Regions from separate parts of the Arthrobacter sp. TS-15 genome, predicted to be linked through region 2. Evidence: riboswitches for the same ligand, from Rfam matches in the RefSeq annotation. Region 2 holds a riboswitch; the other holds the start of a gene.

The links. A riboswitch is a leader RNA that binds a small molecule or an ion and turns the genes downstream of it on or off. The one in region 2 is predicted to bind S-adenosylmethionine.
Region 1: another riboswitch for S-adenosylmethionine. It lies ahead of metX (homoserine O-acetyltransferase MetX); the one in region 2 lies ahead of EU811_RS06970 (DUF1737 domain-containing protein).

Annotation. Positions count from the first base shown of each region.
Region 1 is NZ_SDXQ01000044.1:45,348-53,373, forward strand. It holds gene EU811_RS18280 (DMT family transporter) at 1-446, opposite strand, end outside; gene EU811_RS18285 (RNA-binding S4 domain-containing protein) at 470-697, shown strand; gene EU811_RS18290 (alpha/beta hydrolase) at 765-1,415, opposite strand; gene EU811_RS18295 (SGNH/GDSL hydrolase family protein) at 1,486-2,349, shown strand; gene EU811_RS18300 (winged helix DNA-binding domain-containing protein) at 2,379-3,554, shown strand; gene EU811_RS18305 (hypothetical protein) at 3,636-4,085, shown strand; gene metX (homoserine O-acetyltransferase MetX) at 4,140-5,261, opposite strand; SAM riboswitch class IV at 5,277-5,393, opposite strand; gene EU811_RS18315 (bifunctional o-acetylhomoserine/o-acetylserine sulfhydrylase) at 5,557-6,897, opposite strand; gene EU811_RS18320 (VOC family protein) at 7,098-7,736, shown strand; gene EU811_RS18325 (CPBP family intramembrane glutamic endopeptidase) at 7,823-8,026, opposite strand, start outside.
Region 2 is NZ_SDXQ01000017.1:96,593-104,618, forward strand. It holds gene EU811_RS06955 (hypothetical protein) at 1-270, opposite strand, end outside; gene EU811_RS06960 (O-succinylhomoserine sulfhydrylase) at 281-1,489, opposite strand; gene EU811_RS06965 (rhodanese-like domain-containing protein) at 1,490-1,900, opposite strand; gene EU811_RS06970 (DUF1737 domain-containing protein) at 1,897-2,163, opposite strand; SAM riboswitch class IV at 2,177-2,288, opposite strand; gene EU811_RS06975 (SulP family inorganic anion transporter) at 2,375-4,075, opposite strand; gene EU811_RS06980 (NtaA/DmoA family FMN-dependent monooxygenase) at 4,229-5,557, shown strand; gene EU811_RS06985 (aromatic amino acid ammonia-lyase) at 5,557-7,122, shown strand; gene EU811_RS06990 (PLP-dependent cysteine synthase family protein) at 7,116-8,026, shown strand, end outside.

The DNA.
Region 1 (8,026 bases), on a different contig from region 2:
CGAACTCCGGTGATGGCGCGTTTTCCTCCCGGGCCGATTCCCATGCGGTCCACGAGCAAGCCACTGAGCGTTTGTCCCGTAACGGCCGCGACCGTGAACAACGCAACGCCCAACAGGGCAACCGTGAACGACTGGGCAAAGACGAACAGTGCGCCAATGGCACCGGCCATGACATAGAAGCGGGGAAAACTGCGGTTCCGGACAGCAGGAATGATCCGCTGCAGGCCGGCCCTGCCCCTGGGCGTGGCAAGGGAGATGGCGCTGATGAGCAGGAGCCCTGTGGTGAAGCTCACCACAGATGCGGCGATGCCGTCGTCCAGTTTCGCGCCGAGGGCCCCGTTGATCCTTGCTTGAAGCGGGATGACCAGGCCTGTCGCTACGGCAATAGGGAGGCCAATGACCAGCGGGAGGGTGGGACGGGGAGAAGGCTGCGGCACCGTCACCACACTACTTCAGGCATCATTGCTCTATGAGCAACCCCGAAATTGAAGAGATCCCCATCCGCGACGACATGATCCGCCTGGGCCAGCTGTTGAAGCTCGCCAATCTGGTGGAGGACGGCGTTGAAGCCACGGAGCTCATCAAGAACGGGTTGGTTAAGGTCAACAACGAAATTGATGACCGCCGCGGACGCCAACTCCACGTCGGAGATACCGTCACCGTCAACGGCCAGACGGTCCGGATCACCGCAGCCTGACGCACTGAGATTTTGTACAGATAACGCCCTCCAGAACGGCTCTTAGGGGCGTTATCTGTACAAAAACTCAATCAGTGAGGACCTTATGGGTGAGGAACTCGCCCACGTGTCCGATCTCCTGCTGGTTGATGCCGTGCCACATCCCCGTGTAGAGCACTTTGGTGAGGTCAACGTGCTTGCGCACCCAACCCATGGTGTATTCGATCTTGTCTTGGGTGATGACGGGATCCTGCTGGTCACGGCCCCAGAACATGGGCAACGATCCGTCCAGTTCACTGTCCCGGAAGGCGGCGTCAGCGCCGGCGTCGATCACGAAGCCTGAAAGCCCGACGACGGCGGCGAAGTCCGCGGGACGGTAGCGGAGCATGGTGGTAGCCATCGCCATGCCCATGGAGAAGCCCAGCAACGTCACTGACGAGTGGTTTGCTTTGACCGTGTCCAGCCATTCGAGCGCATACTCGGCTGCGTGCTTCACGGCGTCCAGTGAGTAGTCGATCGATGCTGTCAAAGGGAACCACGTAAAGCCCGGCCCCATGGGCATCGGCGCGCGAAGGGCAGCCACTACGAAGCCTTCGGGAAGCAACCCGGCCAAGCTGAAGAGGTCCTCCTCGTTGGAGCCGTAGCCGTGCAGCAGGACCAGGAGGGGCTTGCCTGCGCGCTCGGCTTCATCGTGGGACCACAGGACAACGGGGGCTGGAAAGGCGGGTGCTTCAGTCATGGCTCCATTCTTGCAGTTACCCACAAGTAACAACCTACGGTGGCGTAGGGTCGACGTCACGGTGCAGGATATGAGCGTGAGTGAGAACAATCCTTTACTGAAGCCGGGCGAGCCCGTCCCGGAGCCCCACGAACCCGTTCAAAAGCACCCATGGACCCGCTATGTGGCCTTGGGTGACTCCTTCACCGAGGGCATCGGCGATCCCGAACCCCGGAACCCCGGCGGTCACCGTGGTTGGGCGGATCGAGTGGCCGAGGAATTGGGCCGCGGCCAGGACGACTTCGCCTATGCCAACCTTGCCATCCGTGGCAGGCTGTTGCAGCAGATCATCGATGAACAAGTGGGCCCGTGCTTGGAGCTGCAGCCTGACTTGGTATCCATTTCAGCTGGCGGCAACGACCTCATCCGCCCAGGCGGCGATCCCGATTTGTTGGCTGAAAAACTCGACGCCGCAGTGGCGGAGCTGAGCTCCGGCGGCGCTACCGTGGTCCTTTTCAACGGCCCGGACACGGCAGCATCGGTTCTGGGGCGTATCCGCGGCAAGGTTGCCATTTACAACGAGAACCTCCGGACCGTGGCTGCACGCCACGACGCCATCATCGCGGACATGTGGTCCTTGCGGCAGCTGGCAGACCCCCAAATGTGGGATGCCGACCGCCTGCATTTCTCCCCGCTGGGCCATCACACCATCGCCATGATGGTGCTGGACGCACTGAACGTCCACCACACTCTTGAGCCCCTGATGCCAAAGTCCCTGCCGCCGCGCACGTGGCGTGAGGCGAGGTCTTCGGACCTCGTCTGGGCCCGCGAGTACTTTGTCCCATGGGTGATCCGGAGGCTTCGGCATCGGTCCTCCGGCGATGGCATCAGTCCAAAACGTCCCACGCCGGGTCCCGTCTTCGGTTCCACCGGCACCCTGTTGCCACGCCGCTGACGTGACGCTTCTTCGCTGCGAGGTCCGCCATGCCGGGTGGTAGCTCCCTGTCCGCGGAGAGCGTCCGGCGGATACGGCTCCGGCGGCAACAACTGCGGGCCCCCCACGCCGGAGGCCCCGCGGACGTGGTCCGTAACCTCCTGGCCGTCCAGTCACAGGAGTTCGCTTATGCGAGGTGGACCCTTGCGCAGAGAAGCTCCGCCGGCTCGCCACCGGTGGTCACGGCCGCGGACGTGGAGCAGGCCGTAGCGGACGGAACCATCCTGCGGACACACATCCTCCGCCCCACCTGGCACTTCGTGCACCGGGACGACCTCGGCTGGTTGATGGGATTGTCCGCAGAGCGCCTCCACCAAGGCAACAAAGGCATGTACCGCCAGACGGGAATCGATGAGGACGCTGCTGCCGCAAGCGGCCGGATCCTGGCCGCGGCCGTGGCGGACGGGGCCCACAAAACGCGGGAGGAACTGGCCGCAGTCCTGGGACAAGCCGGCTTCCCCAGCAAGGGCCTGGGCTTCATCTATCACCTCATGCACGCAGAAATCAGCCGTGTCCTGGTCAGCGGCTCCCCCGTCCGTTCCGCCGGCGGCGCCCTGAAACAAACGTATGCCTTGCTCGAGGAACGCGTTCCCGGGTTCCTAACCTCACCGTTGGCCGGGGAGGATCGTGAACAGGCACTTGGGCAATTGGCGCTGCGATACTTCAGCAGCCGGGGCCCCGCAACAGTCAAAGACTGTGCGGTGTGGTCCGGGTTGACCATGAAAGACGTGAAGCGGGGAATCGATGTGGCTGAGGAGATCTCCCCCGGGAGCCTGGGCACTGTTCACTTTGATGGCCTGGAGTTTTATCTGGCATCTGAAGAAGTGGGGGCTCTCACCAACGGCCACCATTCTTCAGCGATCCAGGACGGCGGGCTCCCCCGCCTGGACCTCATCCAGTGCTACGACGAATACGTGATGGGCTACTCACAGTCCCGGCACTTCCTTGGTGGAACGGCTCCCTACTTCCCCGAGGACAACGGACCCATGCACGTGGTCCTGGTGGACGGCAGGCTGGCCGGATGGTGGCGCCACGGTTTCTCCGGAAGGGCCTGCGAACTCGATGTCCGCATGAACCGGCCGGCAACTGCAGCAGAGCAGGACGCCTTGCAGGCCGAGGCGGATCGTTACGGCCGGTTCCTGGGCATGGAGACCAAGCTGGTGTGAAATAGCCGGGGCTTGTTCCGGGAGACGGGCCGCGTCCAGGTGGCAGGACTAAGCTGGGTTAAGACCTAGGAGGCCTGCACTGTGAACAATCTGATCTTCTGGATCATCGTCTGCTCGTGGCTGATTCCCCTCGGAATCCGCATGTACAACCGCTCCCGGGCGCGCCGGATCCAGAACGACACCTTCCGCGGCCCGGGGTACCCGCCGCAGAACCTGCCGGGACCGGGGTATCCGCCGCAGAATTACCAGCAGCAGGATTACCCGGGACAGGGCTACCCGGCGCAAAGGTACCCTTCACCGGGCTACCCGGGCTACCCGTCCGAGCCCACCGTCATCCGCCCTGTGGATGACGCGCCGCAGTCCGTGTCGCCGTCGAACCCGTCATCCCCCACCCCGTTCGCCTCGACGAGCGGGTCCGAGCCGCAAGGATACCGGGCTCGCAAGCTGGCCGAGCTGGATACAAAATTCAGCAACGGCGAGATCGCCATGGAGGATTACATGCGGCAGCGCGGCGAGATCATGAATGGCTGAACTGCCTGGCATCGGACGTTCCTTGCCGTTTAAGCAGGGTCAGCACACCAGCGTTTAGGCGAAAAACGCTTCGCGGAGCTGGGCTGAGAGCTGGCCGATTTCGGTGAGGAAGCCATCATGGCCGATCGGCGCTTCAATGACGTGGACCGGCACCTCGCCAGGGAGCGCAGCGGCCAGTTCCCGGGACTGGGCCGGGAAGTAGAGCCTGTCACTGTCCACAGCCGCCACGAAGAACTCCGCCGTGGCACCCGAAAGCGCCGCTTCCAACGATCCGCGCCCCCTGGTGACGTCGTGGGACATCAGTGCCTCGGTGATGGCGATGTAGCTGTTGGCGTCAAAGCGGCGGACCAGTTTGGTTCCTTGGTGGTCCAGGTAGCTTTCCACCTGATACCGACCCCGGTCGCCCAATGCTGCGGCGGCGAGCGGAGTCTCCTGGTGCTGGGCTTGCCGGCCAAAGCGGACGTCCAGCTCCAGTGCCGAGCGGTAGGTGATGTGGGCGATGCGCCGGGCCAAAGCCAAACCGTGCTCAGGCGCGGGGCCACCGTAGTAGTCGCCGTTGTTGAAATTCGGGTCCTGCCTGATGGCCAGGGTTTGTGCCTGGGCAAAAGCAATCTGCTCGGCCGTGCTGTAGGCGCCTACGGCGATGACTGCGCAGCGTTTGACCCGATGGGGGTATGTCACAGCCCACTCAAGGGCGCGTGCGCCGCCCATGGATCCGCCCAATACGGCGTGCCAGGCGTCGATTCCCAGGGTATCGGCGAGGCGCGACTCTGCCTCTGTGCTGTCGCGCAGGGTGACCAGCGGGAATCGCGAGCCCCACGGGCGTCCGTCCGGGGCTTCGGATGATGGACCGGTGCTGCCGTAACAGCCGCCCACGATGTTGATGGAGATGACAAAGAACTTGTTGGTGTCGATGGTGGCACCCGGACCAACGAGTTGCTCCCACCATCCTTCCTCGTCCGTGGCTCCGCGGGCTACGTGCGTACTGCCGGTGAGTGCGTGCTGGATGAGCACCGCGTTGGAGGCATCCGCGTTCAGCTGCCCCCAGGTCTCATAGGCGAGTACGACGTCGGGGAGGAATCCGCCGGCTTCAAGTTCCAGTGGGCCGATGCCGGCGTACTTGACGGTTCCGTCTTCTTCTCCGGATTTTGGAAGGGCTGTAGCAGTAATGGTCATTCCTTTGACACCTTAACCTCGCGCTTGCCCGTCGCCTTGCGTGCGAACAGGCCAGGTCTTCACCCGGGGCACCCCACCGCGGAGGAGGGTTGCCGGCCAGCAAGCCGGGGCTGTGTGCTGGCACTCATGACCTAATACGAAGAGTCTAGGAAACACAGGGGGGTTCTGGCGAAGAATGTGACAACAGTGTGACGGTCAAAGGTCATTTCGTTCGCCTACGAGCACCCGCCACTGCCGCCCGGCGAATTTTCGTCGGCGCGGGCGGCAGTCGGTCTGGTGCGTTGGGCCGTGGGCGTCAGGCGCCCTTGGCAGCCCGGAATCCGGCTTCGAGGTCCGCGATGATGTCATCTACGTGCTCGATACCGACGGACAAGCGCACCAGGCCCGGGTTGACGCCGGCAACAAGTTGCTGCTCCGCGGTCAGCTGACTGTGCGTCGTCGACGCCGGGTGGATGACCAGCGAGCGGACGTCACCTATGTTGGCAACGTGCGAGTGCAGTTCCAGACCATCCACAAAACGCTTGCCCGCTTCCACGCCACCCTTGATGTTGAAGGCAACGATTGCCCCCGTGCCCTTGGGTCCGTACTTCCGGCCACGGTCATACCACGGGCTGGATGGCAGGCCCGCGTAGGCGACCGATTCGACGTCGTCGTGGCTTTCAAGCCACTCAGCTACCTTGGTGGCGTTCGCTACGTGACGCTCCACGCGCAGGCTCAAGGTCTCCAACCCTTGGGCAATGAGGAAGGCGTTGAACGGAGACACGGCCGAGCCGAGATCACGAAGCAACTGGACGCGGGCCTTGAGGATGTAGGAGAGGTTGGCACCCAACGCACCGTCCTTGCCGAGGTCCCTGGCGTAAACCAGCCCGTTGTAGCTGGGGTCCGGGGTGTTGAAGCCGGGGAAGCGTTCCGGGTCCTTGCCGAAGTCGAAGTTGCCGGAGTCCACAATCACGCCGGCAATTGCGGAACCGTGACCGCCCAGATACTTGGTTGCCGAGTGGACCACAATGTCAGCGCCCCACTCGATGGGACGAATGAGGTACGGCGTTGACAGGGTGTTGTCCACGATCAGGGGCACGCCGGCCTCGTGGGCGACGCGTGCGATGCCCTCAATGTCCAGCACGTCCTGCCGCGGGTTGGAGACAACCTCGCCGAAGAACAGCTTGGTGTTCGGCTGGACGGCGTCACGCCACTGATCCAGCTTGTCCGGGTCCTCCACGAAGGTGACGGAGATGCCGAATTTCTTCAGAGTGTGTGCAAGCAAGTTGTAGGTGCCGCCGTACAGGCTGGGGCTCGCCACGATGTGGTCGCCGGCCTCAGCAATGTTCAGGATGGCGAACGTCTCCGCGGCTTGTCCTGAGCTAAGCAGGAGTGCTCCCAGGCCACCTTCCAGGCTCGCGATCCGCTGCTCCACGGCATCCTGCGTCGGGTTGCCGATCCGGGTGTAGATGGGTGCGAGCTCCGCCAGGGCGAAGCGGTTGGCAGCGCTCTCGGCACTGGGGAACACGAAGGACGTGGTCTGGTAGATGGGAAGCGAGCGCGCTCCGGTGGCTGAGTCCGGCTCTTGGCCTGCGTGGATTTGGCGGGTTTCGAAAGACCATCCTTGGGACATGGAGTTCTCCTGTTCGTGACGCATGGGTTTGGCAGCAGTGTGGTGCAGCTGAACTGGGGCCAGTCTAGGAACTGTCCGGAAGTCAGAACAGCTTTATGACGCCGATGGAATCTTTCGGTCTCTTCGCGTCCTCGCATGACGCCCATAGCGAAAGTTACACAGATCCCACCTTAGTTAGGCTTGACTTAGCTGAGACACTGATCACAAAGTGCCAAGATGAAGCCATGCGCATGGATCACGTCTCTTACGCCTGTGAACGAGATGGCCTTTTGGCCACTACCGAACGAATTTCCGCGGCATTGGGAGTGGACGCTGTCCGGGGCGGAGTGCACCCGCGCTTCGGTACCCGGAACATGATCATTCCCCTCGCGGATAACAAATACCTGGAAGTTGTGGAGGTCCTGGACCACCCTGCTTCCGACAAAGCACCCTTTGGCCAAGCCGTCCGTGCACGGTCGGCTGCCGGTGGAGGTTGGATGGGCTGGTGCGTCGCCGTTGATGACCTCGCCCCGTTCGAGGACCGCCTTGGCCGCTCCGCCGTTCCGGGCAACCGCAAGTTCCCTGACGGCCGCGAATTGGTGTGGCAGCAGATTGGTATCCTCGGCTTGATCGCCGATCCCCAGGTGCCGTACCTGCTCAAGTGGGAGGGCGACCCCTCACTTCACCCGTCCAGGATTTACGAGAGCGACGTCAAGATGTCCAGCCTCACCATTGCGGGCTCGGCTGAACGCGTCACCGAGTGGTTGGGTGAGCCGGTGGAAAAGCCGCTTGAGGATGTCGCAGTCCAGTGGATGGCACCGCACGGCACCCCCGGCATCCTGGCTGTCACTTTCGAAACCGCTACTGGAGCCGTCACCATCTAAAGCAGTTCCCTCCAAACTTCGGCCGCCATCAGCGGGTGCCAATGACGTCACCCAGCGATGGCGGCCGAATACCTTTAACGTGCGCTCTAACCGAGGCCTATAGCCTTGCCGAACAGGCTGAAACCTACGAACGCTACGATGTCCAGCAATGCGTGGGCAATCACCAAGGGCATGACCCGCTTGGTCTTGGTATAGATCCACGCGAACACCAACCCCATGACCACGTTGCCGATGAACGGCCCAAAACCCTGGTACAGGTGGTAGCTTCCCCGCAGGAGGGCACTGACCAC
Region 2 (8,026 bases):
CCTCCGATGCGATGCGTTTCCTTGAACGGCATCTTGGTCCTGAACAGCGCGGGCAAAGTCGGCGAATCCCACCGGCACTGCAACTGTTCCCGCGGCGGTTAGGTGCTGACCCACGATCCAGCCGCGCTGTCCGGCTGTGAGCATGCGCAGCCGCTCGGCGTTGTTGGGGGTGATGTAAACGCGTGAGACTGGAGAGATTCCTACGAACCACACCACCGTGCCGGCAACGATGACCGCTCCGGCACGGCGATAGGGGTGGTTCCCGCTCATGGCAGCAAGGTTAGACCTGTTTGAGGGCCTTCTCCAGATCCAGGATGAGATCGTTTACATCTTCAAGGCCTACGGATAGGCGGACAACACCATCCGAAAGCCCGATCGCCGCCCGCCCCTCCGGTCCCATGGCCCGGTGGGTGGTGGTGGCAGGGTGGGTGATGAGGGATTTGGAGTCGCCTAGGTTGTTGGAGATGTCAATGACGGAGAGACCGTCGAGCAAGGCGAAGGCAGCCTCTTTGGCTGATCGTCCGGCCGAAGGAGATAGCTCAAAGGTCAGGACGGTGCCGCCCGCCTTCATTTGTTTCGCCGCAAGTTCGTACTGCGGGTGAGACTTCAACAGCGGGTACTTGACCCAGCTGATGGCGGGTTGCTGCTCGAGCCACTCTGCGATCTTCAATGCGGATGCCGAGCTGTGGTTTACACGCAGTCCGATGGTCTCCAAGCCCTTGGTTAGAACCCAGGCGTTGAACGCGGATAGTGAAGGGCCGGTGTGCCGCATGAGTTGCTTGACGGGGCCGTCGATGAATTCTTTGGTGCCCAGGATCGCGCCGCCAAGGACGCGTCCCTGGCCGTCGATGTGCTTGGTGCCGGAGTAAACAATGACGTCCGCTCCCAGCTCGCCGCAGCGTTGCAGCAGGGGCGTGGCAAAGACGTTGTCCACCACTACGGTGGCCCCGGCAGCATGCGCCAGTTCGCTGACCGCAGCGATGTCCACGATCTCCTGCATGGGGTTGGACGGGGATTCGAAGAAGACCGCGGTAGTTGGTTCGGAAAGGGCTTCGCGCCATTGCTCCAGGTCCGGGCCGTCTACGAAGACCGTGTGAACGCCCCACCGTGGCAGGATCTCGTTGAGGATCACAAAGCAGGAACCGAACAGAGAACGGGCGGCAACCACGCGGTCACCGGCAGCCAGCAGGGCACCCAAGGCAGTGAAGACCGCGGACATACCTGATGCGGTCGCAAAGCAGGCTTCGGTTCCTTCGAGCAGGCGCAGCCGCTCCTGGAACGTGGCTACGGAAGGGTTGCCGTAGCGGGAGTATACGAAACGTTCGTCCTCACCGGTGAAGGCGCGCTCGGCGGCAGCAGCGGATTCGTAGACGAAACCGGAGTTCAGAAAAACGGGCTCGGACGTTTCCTGGAAGTTGGTACGGTCAAGGCCACCGCGAACAGCCTGGGTATCAGGGCTCCAACCGGCGGCATCGGGATTAAAAGTCACTTACTCAGTCCCCAGATTCGTCGGCAGGCCACGGTTCTTCCAACCGTTGACGGTGCGCTCACCATAGCGGTCCGGTTCACCTTCAAAGCCCTCCAAGACGTTGTAGGCAGTGAAACCGGCTTGCGTGGCGGCGATGGCTGCGGAGATGGAGCGCTGACCGGAGCGGCACAGGAACACCAACTCAACGCCGTGGTCCTCGGGTGCCTGCTGACGCAAGTCCTCGATGAAGCGGGAGTTGGGGATGCCGCCGGCGAGGTTCCACTGGATGAACAGGGGATCGTTTTCCGTGGCTTTGGTGTCGGGGATACCGATGTGGGCCCACTCGCCCTCGGTGCGGACGTCCACCAGGATGGCACCTTCTTCGAGTTTGGCCCACGCATCCTGCGGGGTCAGGTCGCCTGCGTAGCTCATGCGTGTCCCTCGAATGCTTCTTCGTCGTCGTCGCTCTCAAGCTGGTCAACGGCACTGGCAACGGCGGCATCGGCATTGGCGATCGCGGCGGGCAGCACCACTGCTTGGGCAACGATGACGTCGGTGCCGTTGAACGTGGCAGCCGGGCTGCCATGGAGCACATAGCCCTCGGCGAGGGCGCTGTGGATCCGCTCGCAGAAATCACGGGTGTCCGGGCCAGTAATCAGGCGATAGGAAAGTTTTTCTTCAGTGGGTTCAGGCATAGCTGGTGCTCCTCAGTCACGCTTGCAGTTCGAGTTGTCGATACGCCGAGTAGTCACCTGAGGCACCCCGCCGGAGAGAGGGTTGCCGACCAGCAAGTCAGGGCTTCGCGCTGGTACTCATTACTCAAGAAAAACGTAACATCCGCGGGCCTCGGGCTGCACTTGCGGGCTGTTGTCCGGCCGTCATGTTGCGTAATCGGCGGTGCTTCCCTTATGCGTTTTTCAGTGCGCGCACGGCTGCGCCCACAGTGGGGAAGAAGTGCTCGGGCGTAAAACGGGCTGCAGTGCCCAGGCGGAGTAGTTTGTCTTTGACAGGCCCCTTCAGTTCGGCGAACACTAAATCCACGCCTTTGCGGGCCAGCCATTCGTCCAATGTGACCAGGTCATCCAGCGCCGTAGTGTCGATCCCGGTGATGGGCTCCGCGGCGAGGATGACATGGGTAACCGGGTCCGCGGCCTCCTCCGGGGCTTCGTCCAGTTGCTCCCGGACAAAGGCAGCCAGGACCTGCCCATTACCGAAGAACAGGGGTGCATCAAAACGGAGGATCAGGAGTCCGGGGATGCGTTCACCGTCGGGGTGCCGCTCCAGATCGTGATAGCCAGGGAGCCCTTCTTCGGCGCCGAGTTCTGTCCGGTACGGATCCCAGGCCCGCCGAACAAAGTCCAGAAGTGCCAAGGCTATGGCTACGACGATTCCCTGCAGTACCCCAACGGTGAGGACGCCCAGGAACGCAGCCAGCATGACCACGGATTCGCTTCGGCTCAGGCTGAAGAGCCGCCTAACACCGGCGGGGTCGGCCAAGGCAATTGCCGCAGCGATGACGACGGCCGCCAGGGTGGCCGAAGGCAGGTACCCGGTCACTCCGGGAGCCAGCAGCATGAAAGCCAGAACCAGCACCGCACCAACCACCCCGGTCATCTGGGATTTGGCGCCGGCGTCCACAGCCACGGGCGTCCGCGAGGTACTGCCGGATATAGGGAACCCGCCCAGCAAGCCGGTGGCTGCGTTGGCTGCCCCCAACGCCGCCATCTCCCGGTTGCCCGAGACTCTCTTTCCCTCCTTCGCTGCCAATGTCTGGGACAGGACGCCAGTGTCTGCGAAAGCCATGAGGGCAATACCGGCCGCAGCGGGAAGCAGCATCAGAGCGTCAGCCCAGCCAACGCCGCCGAGCGCGGGCATCGGCAGCCCCTGCGGCAAAACCCCGGTGACCTTGACGTCGTCGTTCAGGCCCCAAACAGCCGTTGCAACGCACGAGCCGACCACCGCCAGCAGGACGCCGGGTACCTTCCACTTCAGCAGCCGCGGGATCCAAATGAGGGCCAGGGAACCGACGCCTAGCAGCAGCGCGGTGACATTGACCCCGCCGCCCAGCAACCCGGTGGTGACCTTCGCGAGCTTTTGCCAGATGTCGCCGTCGGCCTCTATCCCCAGGAACGCCGGAAGCTGCGATAACGCCACCAGCAAGGCGATTCCGTTCAGGTATCCGAGCCTGATGGGTTTGGACAGCAGCCCGGTGATGGCACCGAGTTTCAGGGCGGAGCCCGCGAGCATGATCACCCCGATCAACACAGCCAACAGCCCGGCGAGTGCCACCGATCTTTCACTGCTGCCGGCTGCGAGCGGAACAATAGCTGCGGCGATCATGGGGGCAAGGGATGAATCGGGTCCCAAGACGAGAATGCGGGACGGCCCCACCACGGCGTAAACCAGCAACGGAATCACCGTGGCGTAGAGCCCTGTGACGGGTGGCAAACCGGCCGCCTGCGCGTAGGCCATGCCCGCAGGCACCAGCAGGGCAAAGAGCGCAGCACCCGCCACGGCGTCGTGCCGCAGCCATTCACGTTTGTACCCCTTGAGTGCCCAGACGCCCCAAAGGCGGTCCTTGGCGGAAGTGCGGGTGGCTGAACTCATACAGCGATCATTCCGGACGCATGGTGTTTGCGGAACAAGGCGAACGCCGTATGTGGAAATCCATACCGTCATGGGCGGGGCCCAAACGTGACGTCCCGGGAGCATAATTGACCCAGTACGACCCCCTGTAACTTCGCATGAAATCAGGTCGCGGTGAACGGACAAAGCAGTTCTACACTCAAGCCCATGCTGCACTTTGGATGGTTCGTGGGCCACGGTTTCGGTGTCCAGGGTTGGGGGACTCCCGGCTATGGCCTGGGCTACGACTGGAAGAAACCCGCCCTCTATCAGGAGGCCGTCCGGGCGTTTGAGCGATCCGGCTTGGACCTGTTCATCATTGAAGATTCCCTCACCGTTCCGGACACCTATGGGGGTACGGCCGAGGTTTCCTTGGCCCACGCCTCGTTTGCACCTAAGCACGATCCCCTTGCCTTGGTCCCGTACCTTCTCTCCGCCACGGAGCACCTCGGAATCGTGCCCACGGTCAGCGCTTCCTTCTACCCGCCCTTCACCGCCGCCAGGCTCCTGGCCACGCTGCAACACTTTTCAGAAGGACAGCTCGGCTGGAACGTCGTCACCTCCGGCAGCGACCTCGCCGCACAGAACTATGGGCTGGACCAGCAGATTGAACACGATCTCCGCTATGAGAAAGCGGAGGAGTTCGTTGACGTCGTCAGGCGCCTTTGGCGGAGTTGGGAACCTGGGGCCGTGCTTGAGGATGTTGAAGCCGGGGTGTTCGCGGACCATAACAAAGTGCACCCCATCAACCACCAAGGAGACTTTTTCAAGGTCAGAGGCCCGTTGAACACAGCGCCCCTTCCTGAGGAACCTGTGTTGGTTCAGGCTGGTGCCTCGCCCCGGGGCAAGGCATTCGCAGGCGGCCATGCCGACGTCGCCATTGCCCTCGCTCGTGGGGTTGACGGGATGAAGTCCTACCGTGACTCGATCCGCGCGGAAGCTGCGAAGGCCGGCCGAAATCCCGACGACGTCAAGGTACTTTTCGTCCTGAAGCCCACCGTTGTTGGTTCTACAGCCGAGGCACAGGAGCTGCGGGCGCAGCGGCGTGAACTCACCCAGAGAGACATCGACAGCCAGCTCAACTCGATCTCCTACCTCTCCGTCATCGACTTCAAGCAGTTCGACCTCGACGCTCCGTTGCCCGAGCTGAGCACCAACAGTAACCAAGGCACACTGGAACACTTCGCCAAGGCTGCCCCTCCAGGTTCCACCCTTCGCCAGATCCTCCAGGCACGCAGCGGCGGAGCAGGCGACTCGATCATCGGCACGGTTGGCGAAATCGCTGACTACCTGGAGGAAACAGGCTCCGCCGTGGGGGGCGATGGGTTCCTGTTCTCCGGCTTCGTGGACCCGGTAACAGTGCACAGCGTGCTGGACAAGCTGACGCCGGAACTGAGGCGTCGCGGGCTGTTGAGGAAGAGTTACGGCAACGGCGGGTTTCGGCAAAACCTCCTGGACTTCTGATGGTGCCGGGGAAGCCGCAGAGACTGGTGATCGGATCGTCTCCGGTGCTAGTTGCGGACGTGGCCCGGGCGGCGGCAGACCCGAGGTTCCATGTGAAACTCAACCAAGATGCGTTGTCTTTGCTAGGCCGCTCGCGGGAAATCGTGGAGTATACCGCCGCCTCCGGCGAACGGGTCTACGGACTGAATACCTTGCTCGGTTCCGGCCGGGATACCGCTGTGGAGGAGAAGTCGCTCCTTTCGTACCAGATCCAGGTGGTCAGGTATCACAACAGCGGGGTGGGCTCATATCTGGACCGCGCTGCATCCCGATCCGTGATCCTGGCCCGGCTCATCGGTTTCAGCAGAGGCGGTTCCGGCGTACGCCCTGGAACCGCCGAGTTCTATGCCGAAATGCTCAACCGCGGCGTCTTTCCCGCCATCCCGCGTGAGGGCTCGGTGGGTTCATCGGACCTGACCCAGCTTGCCGCCGTCGCCGCCGTTGCCATCGGTGAAGGTGAAGCGTTCAACGCGGACGGCGCGCTGGTCCCCGGCGCCAAAGCGCTTGCCGACGCCGGTCTCCAACCCCTTGTCCTCGCCCCGGGGGAGGCCCTCGCCTTGGTAAGTGCCAACGCGTATTCGGTGGGTGTTGGAACCCTCGCATTGCTGCGGCTGCAGCAGCTAGCCGAGCTGGCCGACGTCGCGCTTTCCCTCTCGCTGGAGACGATCGCAAGGTACGACGGCGGCGGGAACCTCAGCCCCTTTTCGCCGGCGATCCAAGCGGCCAAGGCGGTGGACGGGCAGCGGGACTCCGCTGCTGCTGTGCGTCGCCTGCTGAGCGGTGGGTGGTTGGAAGATGTTCGGCCGGAGGTGTCGGTGCAGGACGCGTTGTCGTTCCGGGCCGCACCGCAGACGCACGGAGCCTTTCGATCGCTTGTTGCGCAGCTTGCTTCGTCTTTGGACGTGGAGCTGAACGGCCGTGGCGATAATCCGCTGGTCGATGTCGAATCCGGGCGCATGATCTCCGGCGGAAACTTCCAGCCGATGCAATTGGCCCTCGCCTTCGAGGGTTTGCGGCTGGCCTTGGCGCACGTAGGGATTTCCTGTGAGCGGCGCATCGCAAAGTTGTATCCGCCGCAACGGGCCATCAGGGCGCGCCATTTGCAGGCTGCAGCATCCGGGGAAGGCCTGGCCCAAGAGGAACTTCCCGGGTTGCTCTGGTACTCGGCGGCGGGACTGCTGGCCGAGCTCAAGGCCCTGGCCGCTCCGGCGACGCTCGGCGCACCAACCCTCTCGGCCGACGTCGAAGACCATTCAACGCTTGCCCCGCTCGCGTTGCAGCAACTGGAAAAATCGTTGGACGCAGCGGAGAAGCTCTTGGTGATCGAAGCGCTGACGGCGTCGTACCTGCTGCTCGAAGCGGGAGCCGCGCAACCGCTCGGGAAGGGGACCGGCGCCGTCGTGGGTCGCTTGGCTGACGTACTGGCCCGCCGGCCATCGGCGCCCGACTTGGTGGAACTGGCGCGGACCGAGCTGCGGGACCTCGTTGACCAGGAACTTTCTGAGGAAGGGGAGAAGACCTGGTGAGTACAGAGATTCGCAAACATGGTGTTCACGCCGCTTCCGGGCCTCCTGACGGCTTGGATGCTTCGGTCTTGGAGAGGGTCGGAAACACGCCGTTGGTGAGATTGGAGTCGCTGGGCCGCGGCCTGGGCAGCACCATCCACATCAAGCTCGAGTCCGAAAACCCTGGCGGCTCCATCAAGGACCGGACCGCGCTGAGCATGGTTAGGGCGGCCGAGAAATCCGGGGAACTGCAGCCCGGCGCCACAATTGTGGAGAGCACGTCCGGCAATACCGGGATCGGGCTGGCCCTCATAGGACACCTGACGGGCCACCCCGTGGTGGTGGTTACGGGCGACACGATTTCCGAGGAGAAGCTCGCCGCGCTGCACAACTATGGCGCCCGCGTGATCCTCACCGACTGGAACGCGCCGTCGGAGTCGCCTGAGAACGCACGCGCTGTAGCTGCGCGGATAACCGCTGAGACACCCGGCGCGTGGCGGCCCATGCAGTTCGACAACCCGGCCAATCCAGCCGCTCACTACCAAACCACCGGCCCGGAAATCTGGGAACAAACGGGTGGTTTGGTGACCCACTTTGTCGCAGGTATCGGAACGGGAGGGACCATCAGTGGGAACGGCAGGTTCTTGAAGGAGCAGGTGGCCGCCGCGCGCACGGTCGGGCACCTGGAGGTGGTTGGTGCCGACCCCTACGGCTCTGCCTACAGTGGAGGCCATCCCGGGGAGATCCTGGTGGACGGGGTGGGGAACTCCTGGCCCGAGCCTGAATGGCCCAAAGCCTTCGATCGCTCCATCGTGGACCGTTTCCTGCGCATTCCCAACGACGAGGTCTACACCACCGTCCACCGGCTCCTTGACGAGGAAGGTCTTGCACTCGGTCCGTCGTCCGGGCTGGCTGTGGCTGCGGC